DNA from 2 places in the Rhizobium sophoriradicis genome. Region 2 is predicted to be linked to the other one. Evidence: predicted binding sites of a transcription regulator. Region 2 holds the regulator's gene; the other holds the start of a gene.

Region 1 (8,025 bases), 340 kb from region 2:
GCAGCGTGATGCTCTCGACCTCGTCGGCGAGGATGAAGGGCGCGTGCAGCAGGCTGAGCGGCACGTAGTCGGAGGACAGCACATCGAGCACGCCCATTTCGGCGAGGTCGCGGGCGGCGATGTTGCCGGAATGGGATTTGCCGCGAACGATGTTGGGCGCCCCCATCAGCACGCTCATGCCGCGCTCGTGCGAGGCGCGGGCGGCATCGAAGCTGGTCGGGAATTCGGCGAGCCGCACGCCGTTGTCGATCGCCTCGTCGACATGGGCGAGTGTGGCGTCGTCATGGCTTGCCACCGTGATGCCGCGTTCGGCGCAGACCTTGGCGATGGCGTTGCGGTGCGGGGTCGAGTTGCGCGCCGATTCCGCCTGCCGCTTGGCGACGAAACGGGCGAAGACCTCGTCGCTCAAGCCCCGCTTCTTTTGGTAGTAGAAGATATATTGATCCATCGTCTGGAACTGCCGCTGGCCGGGCGCATGATCCATCAGCGAGACGAGCCGCACATGCGGATCCTCCTCGAAATCCGCGAAATGTTCGAGCACATTGTCGGCCGAGACCTCGCAGCGCAGGTGCAGAAGGTGCTCGGCGCGCAGCCGGCCCTCCCTCTCCGCCGACTGAATGGCGTCGGCCATGTCGCGCATCTCGCCAAGTTCGAAGCCGCCGTCCTCGTCCGCACCCATGCGCAGGCAATCGAACACCGTGGTGATGCCGGATGTAACGATCTGGGCGTCATGCGCCTGGACCGCGGCGGTCTTGTTCCAGCGAATGCCGGGACGCGGCTGATAATGCCCTTCGAGATGGTCGGTGTGTAGCTCGACGAGCCCCGGAATGATGAAGTCCCCTTCGAAATCTTCGCCGGCTACCGAGTTTCCTTCGGAAATATCGGCGATCTTTCCGTCGCGGATGAGGATCGATCCGGCGAGGACGTCATCCTCGAGAACGATGCGGGCATTGGAAAACACGGTCTCTTTGCTCATCTCGTCAGGTCTTTCAGCTTTTGGCGCCGGAAAGCGGCAACCAGGAATGAACTTTGAACGGGGCGCCGCGCGTCTCCTCGACGAAGACGGCAAGGCCGGAAATCGACAGCGGCCGGCCGGTAAAACCGGAAAAACGCTCGGCCAGAATCGTTTTCATTACCGCGGCGCGGGTCTCGGGCACTTGCCCGCTCAGCGTCATGTGGAAGCCGAAATCCTCCATGACGTAGGGATAACCCCAGCGCTGCAGATTGACGCGCTGGCTGTCGCTGAGCTTCTCCGGGTTGCGCCTGATGATATCGGCTTCCGAAAGTGCCGCGCGAAACGGTTCGAAAGACCTTACCACCTTCGCGGCGAAATCCTGAAGAGGTTGATGAAGAGAACCGGGGACGAGGGCAAAAAAACGGCCGAGCTGGCCGAGCACGAGTTCGGGAATCTCGAAGGCCGGCGTGCGCGCGGCAAAATCCTCGGCAAAGGCCATGAGGTCCTTTTCGGTGACGGAGGCGGCAAGCGCAAACGGCGCCTTGATCGTCGCATGGAAGCCATAGCGGCGTGGATCGGCGGTCAGTTCGAACTGCTCTGCCTGGCCGAGCTGCTCATAGGCCGGGGCAGGATAGGTTTCGCCGGTAAAGGCGTCGCGGCCGAGCCAGAGCGAGGCCGCGCCGGTCAGGGGATCATCCTTCGGCGGCGAGAAATAGAGAGCGTAGCGCAAGGCTTTGTCCTGGGGATCGTCGAAACGGGGAGCGCAATGTGCAGTGATTTGGCGGCGAACCGCAAGCAGGCTCCCCGGCTAAAAGAATTCCGTGACAGAATGATGATGGCGGCAGCTTGTCAGTGGTTCTTTTTCCCCATCACGCGCGAGCGCAGCGCATTCGACAGATTGTCGAAGGCGAAGACTACCAGGAGTATCAGAAGCACCATATAGGCGACTTTGTCCCAGTCCGAATTGGTCTTCATGGACTCCAGCAACTTCAGGCCAATGCCGCCCGCACCGACGGCCCCGATCACGGTTGCCGAACGGGTATTCGACTCCCAGAAATAAAGAGATTGCGAGATGAAGACCGGCAGGACTTGTGGGACGACGCCGAAACGTTGAACGGCAACTGGCGCCGCACCGACCGATTTCACGCCCTCACGCTGCTTGTCGTCGATGTTCTCGAGGGCTTCGGCATAGACTTTTCCGAGCGCGCCGGTATCGGTGAAGAAAATCGCCGCGATCCCGGGAAGCGGCCCCGGACCGAAGGCACGGGTGAAGAACAACGCCCAGATCAGCATATCGATCGAGCGCAGGAAATCGAAGAGGCGCTTCGTGGCCCAGTTCACGGCGCGGTTGCGCATGATGTTGCGTGCGGCGATGAAGGCGAGCGGGAAAGCAACCAGCGTGCCGAATAATGTGCCGACAAAGGCCATGACGAGTGTCTGCATCAGTTTCGACAGGATGTCGCCGTGCTGCCAGCTCGCGTTGTTGAGGAAGTTGTCTAAGGCCAGCGAGGCGTTGGATTGATTTGCATCCAGTCGTGCGCCGGAGAACATCAGGCCGACAACCTCGGGCAGGCTGCGGCCCCAGAAGGGCGATTGCGTATCGAAGAAAAAGTTCGCCCAGCCGAGAAAACGGCGCTGCACGTAGACCTGGCTGGTGCGGATTTCTGCCTGTCCGGAAAAACCGTAATAGACATTCACCTTGTTGTCGTCCTGCTGCATCTGGACTGGCGCGTCGGCAGGCAGGGAAGCACGGTCGCGGGTGATGGTGACGGGATAGAGCTTGCCGTCGATATAGACGTCCACGCGGGTCGGGCTCACCTCCAGGCGGTCGCCGTCGCTGCCGAAGGTGACGGTGTATCTGCTTCCATCGGCACTAGGCTTCAGCCAGTAGATGTCGGCGCCTTCCGGATACTGGCGGCGGCTTGTCCATTGCGGGACGACCTGATCGTTCTGGAAACGGAGGCGCGGCTGGGCACGCCAGGAATACCAGTCCTGAACATAGATCGCCGCGCGATCCCAGTTGCCGTTGACGAACGTGGGAATGACGTTGAAGAAGGCGAAGCAGAAGGCAAGGTAAACGAGGACTGCCGCCGAAACGACAAGGAGGCCCCAGCGCTGCATGAAACTGCGATGGAAGACGTCCGGATAGGCGGCCAACAGGCGGTTGCGTTCGACAGCGTTCATGGTCAGGCCCGAGGTCATCACGCCGCTCCCCGGCCAAATTCGAAGGACTGCTGGCCGATCAGCCGTCGGCGCAGCCAAGCAGAAAACTGGTCGACGCAAATGACCGTGATCAGCAGCAGGATGATGATTGCGTAAGTCTTGGCGGCATGGTCGCGGCCAATCGAAAGGCTGAAGACTTCACCTATGCCGCCGCCGCCAACCGCGCCGATAATGGTCGAGGCACGCACATTTATCTCGGTGCGCAGCAACGTGTAGGAGACGAAGTTCGGCAGGACCTGCGGCAGGATGGCAAAACGTACACGCTCCAGCCAGCCGGCGCCGACGGCGCGCAGGCCTTCATCCGGCTTCATGTCAGCATTCTCGACGACTTCGAAGAACAGCTTTCCGAGCGCGCCGATAGTGTGGAACCACACCGCGATGATCGCCGAGATCGGACCGATCGACAGGATCGCCGCGAGAAGACCGGCGATGACGATTTCCGGGAAGGCGCGCATGATCTCCATGATGCGCCGGACAATCCAGCGCGTCACACCCGCACCGACCAGATTGGTGGACGCGAAAAAGCAGAGCAGGAACGCACCGCTGGCGCCCAATATGGTGGAGACGATGGCGATGTTGAGCGTGATCGCGAGCTGGTAGAAGAAATTCGGGATGTAGAAATTGTCGGTGATCCAGACGCGGTCGCTTGTGTAGTCGTATTTTATCGAACCGTCGGAGTAGGGCGACGGCAAGTCGAACATGGCGCGGAAGATCTCCAGCGGGCTGTCCGGTACAAAGCTCTTCATGAAATCGAAGAAATAGGGCAGGCGCTCGAAGAACTTGCCCGAATTGACACTGTTGGCGAAGTCGAGCGAGGCGCCGAGGATGATTAGGAACACCACGATCGAAACGACGGTATAGATGCGTCGCGTTCGGACTTGGCTCTGATAATGATCGAGGATGGTGCGGGAGCTCTCCTGCAATCCGCTGAGAGAATCCGCGCCGGCCGAGTGCGCCATCTATGGCTTCCTTCTTGAAAACGGCGGCACCATCATGATGCCGCCGCAAGACTGTTCAGGCTGAGGATCAGCCGCCGATGACCGCCTTACGGGCGTCGATGATCGTCTGGTAGAAGCTCTGGTCGACCGGCGCCCAGTCAACGTAGCCGCCGCCGGTGAACGATTCGAAGCAGCTCTTGTCCTTCTTCGGCAGTTCGGCGAAGTAGGCGGTAACCTTCTTCTGCAGGTCGGCCGGCAGCTTCTGGGAAACCATCAGCGGACCGTTCGGGATAAGGGGCGACTTCCAGACTTCGACGATATCGTCCATGTCGAGCAGGCCCTTGGTGACCATCTGGTGCAGGTTGCCGGATGTGTAACCCTGCGCCCAATCGCCCTGACCGGAACCGAAGGTGGTACCGACGTCGAACTTCTTGTCGAGAACGCCGAGAACGAGGTTCTCGTGGCCGCCGCCGAAGCCTGTTTCAGAGAAGTACTGCTTGACTGGAGCGCCGGTGTCCTTCGGAAGGGCAACGTTAGGAACAAGGTAGCCGGAGGTAGAGTCCGGATCGGCGAAGCCGAGCTTCTTGCCCTTCGCGTCCGCCAGCGTCTTGATGCCGGAATCCTTGCGGGCAACCATGATCGAGTAGTAGCCGGTCGAACCGTCCGCCTGCTTGGTGGTGAGAACCGGGGTGACGGCGTTCGGATCCTTGATATAGACCGCGGCGTAAGAGGCGGCGCCCATGACGGCGAGATCGATCGTGCCGCCGAGCAGGCCCTGGATGACGCCGTTGTAGTTCGGCGACGGGAAGAGCTGCACTTCGGAAACGCCGGTGGCGGCGATCAGGCCCGGCTTGACGCACTCGGTGCGACGAACCTGGTCGGCTTCGTTTTCACCGCCATCGAGACCGATGCGGAGGACTTTGACCTCCTGAGCGGCGGCATTGCCGGCGAGGGCGGCTACGGCGATGGTTGCCATCAAAATCTTGCGGAATGCAGACATAGAAGTCTCCCTGTTGTGACGTGGCTCGTCAGTTGGTTCTCCGGCCGTTGTCCCGTCGGCCGGACACGGATCAATGCATGGCGGCTGTTTTGGCCATCATGCCGGAGGATGGGGTCTCGGCGCGGCGCGTGGATTCAAGGCTGGTCGACGTCATGGTTTCGTCGATGCCGGCGCCGTCCTTGTCAGTCCCGTATATTTCCTTAACGGCCTCCCCGGTCAGCTCTGACGGCTTACCGTCGAAGACGACGCGGCCGCCGGCCATGCCGACGATGCGCTCACAATAGTTGCGGGCGGTATCGAGTGTGTGCAGGTTGGTGATGACGGTGATGCCCTCGCGCTCATTGATGTCGCGCAGCGCATCCATGACGATCTTGGCGTTCAGCGGATCGAGCGAGGCGATCGGCTCGTCGGCAAGTACCATCTTCGGGTTCTGCATCAGCGCGCGGGCGATCGCCACACGCTGCTGCTGGCCGCCGGAGAGTGTACCGGCCGCCTGCAGCGCCGTCTGCTCGATGCCGAGGCGCTCGAGCGCCGCGATCGCATGCACGCGCTCCTCGCGCGTGAAGACGTTGAGCAGGCTGAGAAGCGTCGAGCGGTGATTGAGCCGGCCGAGCATGACATTGGTCAGCACATCGAGGCGGGGCACCAGGTTGAACTGCTGGAAGATCATCGCACAGTCGCGCTGCCAGTTGCGCAAGCCTTGGCCACGAAGCCCAGAGACTTCGACTCCGGCGAAACGAATGGAACCGGAGCTTGGTTCCTGCAGGCGGTTGATCATGCGGAGCAGCGTAGACTTGCCGGCACCGGAGCGCCCGATGATGCCGACCATCTGGCCCTGGGGAATGGTTAGTGTCACGGCATCAACGGCGAGCTTGTTTCCGAAACGACGGGTGACATCCTTCAGCTCGAACATCATGCTCTTCCCCTTGTATTCCAGGCGTTGATGAGCATCGCATTAGTCCCGCTTCATGAACGTCGCGTGTCATATTTGTGTAAGTGGCGTCACAATTCTCGGCGTTGCGAAGACCGCTTCTAGCCCCCGTAGCGCGCTAGGAAATCTTCCGCGCTTAGGTTGCGAAAATCCTGCAAGGCCAGGCGCAAACGGTCGTGCTCCCAGTCCCACCATGCAAGCCTGTCCATGCGCTCGCCGACCTCTTTCGGAAAGCGCTCGCGGATTATATTAGCCGGCACGCCGCCAACGATCGAGTAAGCCGCGACGTTCTTCGAGACGACGGCGCCGGCGCCGATCACCGCGCCGTTGCCGACGCTGACGCCAGGCAGGATCGTCGCCCCATGGCCGATCCAGACGTCGTTGCCGATCGTCACCCGGTTTGCGCGCCGCCAGGCGAAGAAGTCCTCCTCCATGTCACCGTCCGGCCAGTAATCGGCGGCGCGATAGGTGAAATGATGCAGCGTCGCGCGCCAGGTCGGATGGTTGGTGGCGTTGATGCGCACGGCGGCGGCGATATTGACGAACTTGCCGATCGTCGCGCACCAGACGGAGCCGTCCTGCATGATGTAGGAATAGTCGCCGAAGGTCGCCTCGCTGATGCGGCAGCGCTCCGAAACCTCCGTATAGCGCCCGAAGCTGGAATCGCTGACGGACGCGGTCTCGTGGACATAGGGTTCAATGCCAAGCCTGCGGCTCATGCGGCAATCTTTCTGGGAGAAAACTGCTGGACGTCGAGGATGCGGTCGGCGACGGCCTCGCGCACTTCCTCATCGTGAAAGATGCCGAGAAGGGCGACGCCCGCCTGCTTCTTTTCCGAAATCATGCCGACGACGACGGCTCGGTTGCGGGCATCGAGCGAGGCGGTGGGTTCATCGAGCAGCAGGATTGTATGGTCGGTGATGAAGCCGCGGGCAATGTTGACGCGCTGCTGTTCGCCGCCGGAGAAGGTAGCGGGCGGAAGCTGCCAGAGCGCTTCCGCCAGGTTGAGCTTGGCGAGCAGGGCGCCCGCCTTCTCTCGTGCTGCACGGGCTTCCTCGCCACGCGCCACTAGCGGTTCCGCCACCACGTCGATTGCCGCGACGCGCGGCACGGTGCGCAGGAACTGGCTGACATAGCCAAGCGTATTGCGCCGCACATTGAGCACGGTGCGCGGATCGGCGGCGGCGAGATCGACGACGCGGCCGTCGTGGCGGATGAGAATCTGACCGGTGTCGACCGCATAATTGCCGTAGATCATCTTCAGCAGCGAGCTCTTTCCGATGCCCGACGGGCCGCCGAGCACGACGCATTCTCCTGAAGCGACCGAGAAGGCGACATCGGAGACGACGGGCAGCCGGATGCCGTCGCGCAGATGCATGGTGAAGCTCTTCGAGACTTCGGAAACGACGAGGGGCGTTGGCATGATGTCTTCCCTGGTTTTGGACCTGCAGCGGCGCTCAGACCTGCAGGATCGAGGAAACGAGCAGTTGCGTGTAGGGTTCGCGCGGATCGTCGAGCACCCGGTCGGTGAGCCCGTGTTCGATGACGTAGCCGTCCTTCATCACCATCATGCGGTGCGACAGAAGCCGGGCGACGGCGAGATCGTGGGTGACGATGATGGCCGAGAGGCCGAGATCGTTGACGAGGCCGCGAACGAGATCGAGCAAACGCGCCTGCACCGAGACGTCGAGGCCGCCTGTGGGCTCGTCCATGAAGACGAGGCGTGGGCCGGTGACGAGATTGCGGGCGATCTGCAATCGCTGCCGCATTCCGCCGGAAAAGGCGCGCGGCTGGTCGTCGATGCGGTCGGCGTCGATCTCGACGCGTTCCAGCCAGTCGATAGCGGTGGAGCGGATCTTGCCGTAATGCCGGTCGCCGATCGCCATGAGGCGTTCGCCGACATTGGCGCCGGCGGAAACCGTCATGCGCAGGCCATCGGCCGGGTTCTGGTGCACGAAACCCCAGTCGGTGCGCATCA
Region 2 (8,025 bases):
ACCCAGGAGATTGCCGACACCAGCCCCTCATCCGGCTGCCGCCACCTTCTCCCCGTAAACGGGGCGAAGGGAGCATGCCGCAAGCTCTCCGTTCCCCTCCTCGCTCTCGCAGGGCACGTCCCCTCGCCCCGTTTTTACGGGGAGAGGGTTAGGGTGAGGGGCAGTCATGCGCGCAACCGGACAGCAGTGGTGTCAACTACTCCGCCGGCTGAAGCTCGGTCGGCTCGAAACGGTAGGTGGTCGAGCAGAATTCGCAGGTCACGGCGATCTCGCCGTTTTCCTGGCTTTCCTCGATCTCCTCGGCCGAAAATCCCTTCAGCACGCCCTTGATCTTGTCGCGCGAACAGCTGCAGCGGTCGAAGACGGCGCGCGGTTCGTAGACGCGCACGCCGCGCTCGTGGAACAGCCGGAACAAGAGCCGTTCGGTGCCGACAAGCGGGTCGGTCAATTCGTCGGCGTCGATGGTTTCGACCAGCGAACGGGCTTCGACCCAGGCATCGTCTTCGCCATGCGGGCGGTCGCCGTTATCGCCGTCGCCGCCGTGGAGATCCGGGTGGCGCATGCGCTCGGGCGCCTCCGGCAGGAACTGGGCGACGAGGCCGCCGGCCCGCCAGCGATGGCGCGGCTTGCCGGCATCGTCACGGTCGAAGAGCTCTGCAGCAGCCAGGCGCACGCGCGTCGGGATCTGCTCCGACTGACGGAAATAGACACCGGCGATTTCCTCGAGCGAGGTGCCATCGAGCGCGACAATGCCCTGGTAGGGCTGCGCGAACTTGCCCTGGTCGATGGTGAAGGCGAGCACCCCCTTGCCGAGCAGCTGTTCCGGCTCGGTCTCGCCCGCTTCAACCGCCTTGGCAAGCAGCGCTTGATCGAAACGGGCATAGGCACGCACATTTTCCGGCGTCGAGAAATCGGCGACGAGAAGATCGACCGGGCCATCGCCCTTGGTCTGCACGGTGAACTTGCCGTCGAATTTCAGCGAGGTGCCGAGCAGCACCGTCAGCACGACGACTTCGGCAAGCAGCCGGGCGACGGGGGCGGGATAATGATGGCGCTCGAGAATCGCATCGAGCATCGGGCCGAGCTGGACGGCGCGGCCGCGCACATCCAGACCCTCCACCTGGAAAGGGACGACATGGTCATCGCCGGCGAAATCGAACTGGCCGAGGGCGGCTGCAGCTTCTGCCATGGCTTTCACTCCTAGTTTTCAAGCGAAGAGCAAGGGTGCCCTTCGCTCGCGCGGCCGCGCGTTTTCACACGCGGCGTCCGATTATGGTTCAGATCGCGCCCAGGCACCAAGCAAGAATCGACTTCTGCGCATGAAGACGGTTTTCCGCTTCATCGAAGACCACGGATTGGGGGCCGTCGATCACCTCATCCGTCACTTCCTCGCCGCGATGGGCGGGCAGGCAATGCATGAACAATGCATCGCTGCCGGCCTTGGCCATCAAGGCCGCATTGACCTGATAAGGCTGAAAGACGTTGTGACCCCGGGCCCGATGTTCCTGATTCATGGAGACCCAGGTATCGGTCACCACGCAATCGACGCCTTCGACCGCACGGTCGGCATCATGACAGAGCATGATTTCGGCGCCCTCATTGCGGGCCCAGTTCAGATAGTGATCCTTGGGCTCCGAACCAAGGGGTACGGCCATGTTCATGCGGTAGCCGAAACGCGCCGCCCCCTCGACCAGCGAATGCAGCACGTTGTTGCCGTCGCCTGTCCAGGCGATGGTCTTGCCCTTGATCGGGCCACGATGCTCCTCGAAGGTCATGATGTCGGCCATGATCTGGCAGGGATGGGTATCATCCGTCAGCGCGTTGATCACGGGCACGGTCGCATGCTCGGCAAGCTCCAGCAGGCGCGAGTGCTCGGTGGTGCGGATCATGATCGCATCAACATAACGCGACAGCACCTTGGCGGTGTCGCCGATTGTCTCGGCGCGGCCGAGCTGCATTTCGGTGCCTGACAAAAACAGCGTTTCGCCGCCGAGCTGTCGCATGCCGACGTCGAAGGAGACGCGGGTGCGCGTCGACGGCTTTTCGAAGATCATCGCCAGCATCTTGCCGGCGAGCGGCTTGTCACCCTGGCCTGCCTTGAAGGCCTGCTTGCGGGCAAGCGCATCGTTCATGATGGTTCTGAGGTCGGCCGATGTGACGGCCGAAAGATCGAGGAAATGTTTAGGAGCCATGTTCTTACCTGTCGTGCGCCCGAAGGCGGCAATCCCTTCAAGCCGTCTTCTTGACCTTGGAGGCGCGGATGCTCTCGGCGGCGCTCTCGAGGCGGGCGAGACCCTCGCGGGCTTCCTCGGCGGTGACGACGAGCGGCGGAAGAAGGCGGATGACGTTGTCACCTGCCGGCACACCGAGCAGATGCGCCGCGCGGATCGCCTGCAGCAGCTCGGCCGAGGGTACGGCCGCCTTGACGCCGAGCAGCAGGCCCTCGCCCCTGATATCCTCGATCACATCGGGATAACGGTCCTTCAGCGAGGCCAGCCCCTGACGGAAGACCAAGGCGACGTCGCGCACATGTTCCAGGAAGCCGTCGGCGAGGATGACGTCGAGCACGGCGCCGCCGACGGCCATGGCCAGCGGATTGCCGCCATAGGTCGAACCATGGGTGCCGGCCTTCATGCCGGAGGCGGCCTCAGCAGTGGCAAGGCAGGCGCCGAGCGGGAAACCGCCGCCGATGCCCTTGGCGACAGCCATGATGTCGGGTGTGATGCCCGACCACTCATGGGCGAAGAGCTTGCCGGTGCGGCCAACCCCGGTCTGGACCTCGTCAAGGATCAGCAGCAGGCCTTTCTCGTCGCAGATCCGGCGCAGCGCCTTCATGAACTCAGCCGTGGCGGGGCGCACGCCGCCCTCGCCCTGCACCGGCTCTATGAGGATTGCCGCCGTCGCATCGGTGATCGCGGCGCGTACCGCTTCGATGTCGCCGAACGGCACCTGATCGAAGCCCGGCGTCTTGGGGCCGAAGCCTTCGAGATATTTCTCCTGGCCGCCGGCGGCGATCGTCGCAAGCGTGCGCCCATGGAAGGCGCCTTCGAAGGTGATGATATGGAAGCGCTCGGGATGGCCCTTGGAAAACTGATAGCGGCGCGCCGTCTTGATCGCGCATTCGAGCGCCTCGGCACCGGAATTGGTGAAGAACACCTTGTCGGCAAAGGTGGCGTCCGTCAGCCGTTTGGCCAAGCGCTCCTGGCCGGGGATCTCATAGATGTTGGAGAGGTGCCAGACCTTGTCGGCCTGCTCCTTCAAGGCGGCGACCACATGCGGATTGCCGTGGCCGACCGAGGTGACGGCGACGCCGGCGCCGAAATCGAGATAACGCTCGCCGCTTTCGGTGATCAGCCATACGCCCTCGCCTCGCTCGAACCGCAGCGGGGCACGAGAATAGGTGTCATAAAGCGGCGCGGCTTCGGCCATGGCGCGGTCTCCCGATCAGTGTGTTGTCAAGCACGGACTCCGGCTAAGAAAACTGGGCCCGAAAAATCAAAAATGCCGCCTTTCGGCGGCGATCGGTACTATTTCCTTTTCGCGCTGCAATGTCAACAAAACTGCGCCCTTAGCGCATGCAGCAAGCTTGTACAGCGGCATTTTCAGCCTTCAACAGGCATTATTGCAGAAATGACACGCAGGGGCAGCAAGTTGGGGAAAACTACGAATTCGATTCATCCGGATTCCCGCGACTCTTGTCACGGAGTCAGCCTCACACTAGGTTAAAGTTCAATTACTAGACTGCATGCGGCGGAACTAGTCACCAAAATTGATCAAGCGTTTCTTGTTTCGGAGGCTTCCGGGACAACGGTGAGGGATTCTGCCATCACCAACGCAAAAGGTGGAGACAGGGCATGAACTGGACAGACGAGCGGGTCGAGAAACTCAAGAAGCTGTGGTCCGAAGGGCTGAGCGCCAGCCAGATCGCGGCACAACTTGGCGGCGTGAGCCGAAACGCCGTTATCGGCAAGGTGCACCGGCTGAGCCTTCCCGGCCGCGCCAAGGCGGGCGGCACTGCCACTGCGGCGCGCACGCCGAAGCGCCAGACATCTGCGCCGCGCGCGCCGAACTACGCCTCCCGGATCACCACCCGCACCGTGACCCGGCAGCAGGGCGCAACGATGCTGAAGGAAGAGATCGAGATCGAAACGATCGAGGAAATGGAATACGTGCCGAAAGGCAACGTGGTCGTGCCGATTTCCCGCCGCCTCGGCCTGACGGAGCTGACCGAACGCACCTGCAAATGGCCGGTCGGCGATCCTCTGAAGGACGACTTCCACTTCTGCGGCTGCGAATCCCCGGACAATTCACCCTATTGCAGCTATCACCAGAAGCTCGCCTATCAGCCGGTCAACGAACGCCGCCGGGCGGCAGCGCGGGTCAGCTGAGCGGGCGACATTGTTGAGATGCAAAAACGGGCTGGAAGGCCCGTTTTTTGTTTGAGTGTGTTGGGTGTGGCTGCCCCTCATCCGCCTGCCGGCACCTTCTCCCCGCCTGCGGGGCGAAGGGATATGCCGCACCCTCTCGGTTTCTCACCAAGCTCTCGTGGGGCACGTCCCCTCGCCCCGTTTACGGGGAGAGGGCTAGGGTGAGGGGCGGAGCTTGCTCGACTTTGTCAGAAACCCCTCAGGCTTCCATCGAATAACCGGCGCCGCGGACGGTGCGGATGACGTCCTGCATGTTGGAGAAGTTCAACGCCTTGCGCAGGCGGCCGACATGGACGTCGACGGTGCGTTCGTCGACATAGATATCGTGGCCCCAGACGCCGTCGAGCAGTTGCGAGCGGGAGAAGACGCGGCCCGGCGACGACATCAGGAATTCCAAGAGGCGGAATTCGGTCGGGCCGAGGCGGACTTCGCGGCTCTTGCGATGGACGCGGTGAGTTTCGCGGTCGAGCTCGATATCGCCGCATTTCAGCACCGAGGACAGCACCTCCGGGCGGGCGCGGCGCAGCATCGCCTTGACGCGGGCGACGAGCTCGGGGGTCGAGAACGGTTTGACGACATAATCGTCGGCGCCGGTGGACAGCCCGCGGACGCGCTCGCTCTCCTCGCCGCGCGCCGTCAGCATGATGATCGGCAGCCGTTCGGTTTCCGGCCGCATGCGCAGGCGCCGGCAGAGTTCGATACCGGAGACGCCGGGCAACATCCAGTCGAGGATGAGAAGATCGGGCGTTCGCTCCTGAAGCCTGATTTCGGCCTCGTCGCCGCGCAGGATGGTATCGACTTCGAAGCCTTCCGCTTCGAGATTATAGCGGAGAAGCACGCTGAGGGCCTCTTCGTCTTCAACAACTGCTACTCTCGGGATCATGCGTGTCCGTCTCCTCGCGCACGATCCTTAAACCGGGGGTGATTTAAGCAAGGGATCCCGCGCAAAATCAAAAATTGGCTGCAACCTCTTTGCGCGCCCGGACGGGCGCGCACGCAATAGGCTGGGTCCGGCACGGTTATTCCGTGGCGGCACCGACGGTGTTGGCGCTGTCGTCCTTCGGACGGTCGCCTTCCGGCTGAGCGCCGGTCGCCATGTAGTAGATCGTTTCAGCGATATTGGTGGCGTGATCGCCGATGCGCTCGATGTTCTTGGCGCAGAAGAGAAGATGCGTGCAGCTGGTGATGTTGCGCGGATCTTCCATCATATAGGTCAGGAGTTCGCGGAACAGCGAGGTGTACATCGCGTCGATCTCGTTGTCGCGCTCGCGAATGGCGGTCGCCTTGTCGGCGGCGCGCGTCGTATAGACGTCGAGCACTTCCTTGAGCTGGACAAGGGCCAGCTCGGACAGGTGCTCAAGACCGCGGGCGAGCTTGCGCGGAACGCCGGTGCTCTGCACGGCGATGACGCGCTTGGCGGTGTTCTTGCCGAGGTCGCCGACACGTTCGAGATCGGCGGCGATGCGGATCGAACCCATGATTTCGCGCAGGTCCGAGGCCATCGGCTGACGACGGGCGATGGTGACGATCGCCTTGTCGCCGATTTCGCGTTCGGTGTGATCGAGGATCACGTCGTCGGAAATGACCTTCTGCGCCAGCGCGGTGTCGCCGTTGACCAGGGCGCGAACGGATTCGGCGACCATCTGCTCGGCCAGGCCGCCCATTTCGGAAATCCGCCTGGACAGGAACTTCAGATCATCATCATAGGCAGAATAAATATGTGTTGATGCCATGGGGCTTTGTCCTCGAATAACGGGAAGGCTTCGGATTGCCGCAATCAGCCGAAGCGACCCATGATGTAGTCCTGGGTGCGTGGATCGTCCGGGTTGGTGAACATCTTGTCGGTGTCGTTCTCCTCGACAAGGTTGCCGAGGTGGAACATGGCGGTGCGCTGCGACACGCGCGCCGCCTGCTGCATCGAGTGGGTGACGATGACGATCGTATAGTTCTCGCGCAGCTCGTGGATCAATTCCTCGACCTTGGCGGTGGCGATCGGGTCGAGCGCCGAGCAGGGCTCGTCCATCAGGATGACTTCAGGACTGACGGCGACGGCACGCGCGATGCACAGGCGCTGCTGCTGACCGCCGGAGAGGCCGGTGCCGGACTCGTGCACACGGTCCTTGACCTCGTTCCAGAGGCCGGCGCGCTGCAGGCTGGACTCGACGATCTGATCGAGATCGGCCTTCGACTTGGCCAGCCCATGGATGCGCGGGCCGTAGGAGACGTTTTCATAGATCGACTTCGGGAACGGGTTCGGCTTCTGGAAGACCATGCCGACACGGGCGCGCAGCTCGACGACGTCGATGTCGGGATCATAGATATCTTCGCCGTCTAGGGTGATCTTGCCGGCGACGCGGCAGCCCTCGATCGTGTCGTTCATGCGGTTGAGGCTTCGCAGGAAGGTCGACTTGCCGCATCCCGAAGGGCCGATCAGCGCGGTTACGGTGTTTTCGCGGATGTTGAGGTTCACATCGAAAAGCGCGCGCTTCTCGCCGTAGTAAACCGAGACATCCTGGCCGATCATTTTATACGGGACGTTGCTCATCTTCTGATCCAGCGCCTTTTCAACTGCAGCTTCCGTCAACATGTTCATGATGTTTAACTCCGTTTACCAGCGGCGCTCGAAGCGACGACGCAAGAGGATGGCACCCATGTTCATGACGATCAGGAACAGGAGCAGGACGATGATGGCACCCGAAGTACGCTCAACGAAGGCACGTTCGGCCTCGTTCGCCCACATATAGACCTGCACCGGCAGGGCCGTCGAGGGCTCGAGCGGCGTGGCCGGCGCGTTGGCGACGAAGGCGACCATGCCGATCAAAAGCAGCGGCGCGGTTTCGCCGAGCGCATGCGCCAGGCCGATGATCGTGCCTGTCAGGATGCCGGGCATGGCAAGCGGCAGGACATGGTGGAACACCATCTGCATCTTCGAGGCGCCGAGGCCGAGCGCTGCGGCGCGGATCGACGGCGGCACGGCGCGCAGTGCCGCGCGGGTGGCGATGATGATCGTCGGCAAGGTCATCAGCGTCAGGACCAGGCCGCCGACCAGCGAGGCCGAGCGCGGCAGGCCGATGAAGTTGATGAAGACGGAAAGGCCGAGCAGACCGTAGACGATCGAGGGAACCGCGGCGAGGTTGTTTATGTTGACCTCGATCAGGTCCGTCAGCTTGTTCTTCGGCGCGAACTCCTCGAGATAGATCGAGGCGGCAACGCCGATCGGCAGCGAGAGCACCAGCACGATCAGCATCAGGTAGAGCGAGCCGATGAGGGCGACGCCGAGGCCGGCAGCTTCCGGACGGCTGGAATTGCCGTTGACGAACAGGCCGGTGTTGAACTGCTTGTGGAGAGCGCCGCTCGCCTTCAGCTGGTTCATCCAGGTCACCTGCTTGTCGTTGACCTTGCGGTTCTTCTCATCGACGGAGAGATCGATCTGGCCCTTGTTGGCGCTGTCGATATTGGCGTCGGCGAGCAGCGAGACATTGACCGTCTTGCCGATGAGCGAGGGATCGGCGACGACCATATCGCGCAGCTGGATCGGCGCGCTCTTGGAGAGCATGGCGGTCGCCTCGCGCACGTCAGGCTTGCTCGACGCATTGAT

What was found. Region 2 encodes PhoB, which activates phosphate uptake and scavenging genes when phosphate is short. Its sites were predicted from a motif close to TGTCATNNANCTGTCAT; they were not measured.
Region 1: a site for PhoB is predicted at 6,097-6,113, ahead of phnC (phosphonate ABC transporter ATP-binding protein). Genes of this name have one in related genera too.

Annotation. Positions count from the first base shown of each region.
Region 1 is NZ_CP104152.1:4,320,005-4,328,029, forward strand. It holds gene N2597_RS21040 (alpha-D-ribose 1-methylphosphonate 5-triphosphate diphosphatase) at 1-976, opposite strand, end outside; gene N2597_RS21045 (DUF1045 domain-containing protein) at 990-1,685, opposite strand; gene phnE (phosphonate ABC transporter, permease protein PhnE) at 1,805-3,157, opposite strand; gene phnE (phosphonate ABC transporter, permease protein PhnE) at 3,157-4,137, opposite strand; gene phnD (phosphonate ABC transporter substrate-binding protein) at 4,205-5,116, opposite strand; gene phnC (phosphonate ABC transporter ATP-binding protein) at 5,187-6,029, opposite strand; gene N2597_RS21070 (DapH/DapD/GlmU-related protein) at 6,149-6,766, opposite strand; gene phnL (phosphonate C-P lyase system protein PhnL) at 6,763-7,470, opposite strand; gene phnK (phosphonate C-P lyase system protein PhnK) at 7,505-8,025, opposite strand, start outside.
Region 2 is NZ_CP104152.1:159,513-167,537, reverse strand. It holds gene N2597_RS00820 (Hsp33 family molecular chaperone) at 197-1,189, opposite strand; gene argF (ornithine carbamoyltransferase) at 1,278-2,192, opposite strand; gene N2597_RS00810 (aspartate aminotransferase family protein) at 2,230-3,429, opposite strand; gene N2597_RS00805 (GcrA family cell cycle regulator) at 3,855-4,388, shown strand; gene phoB (phosphate regulon transcriptional regulator PhoB) at 4,627-5,310, opposite strand; gene phoU (phosphate signaling complex protein PhoU) at 5,447-6,160, opposite strand; gene pstB (phosphate ABC transporter ATP-binding protein PstB) at 6,205-7,020, opposite strand; gene pstA (phosphate ABC transporter permease PstA) at 7,036-8,025, opposite strand, start outside.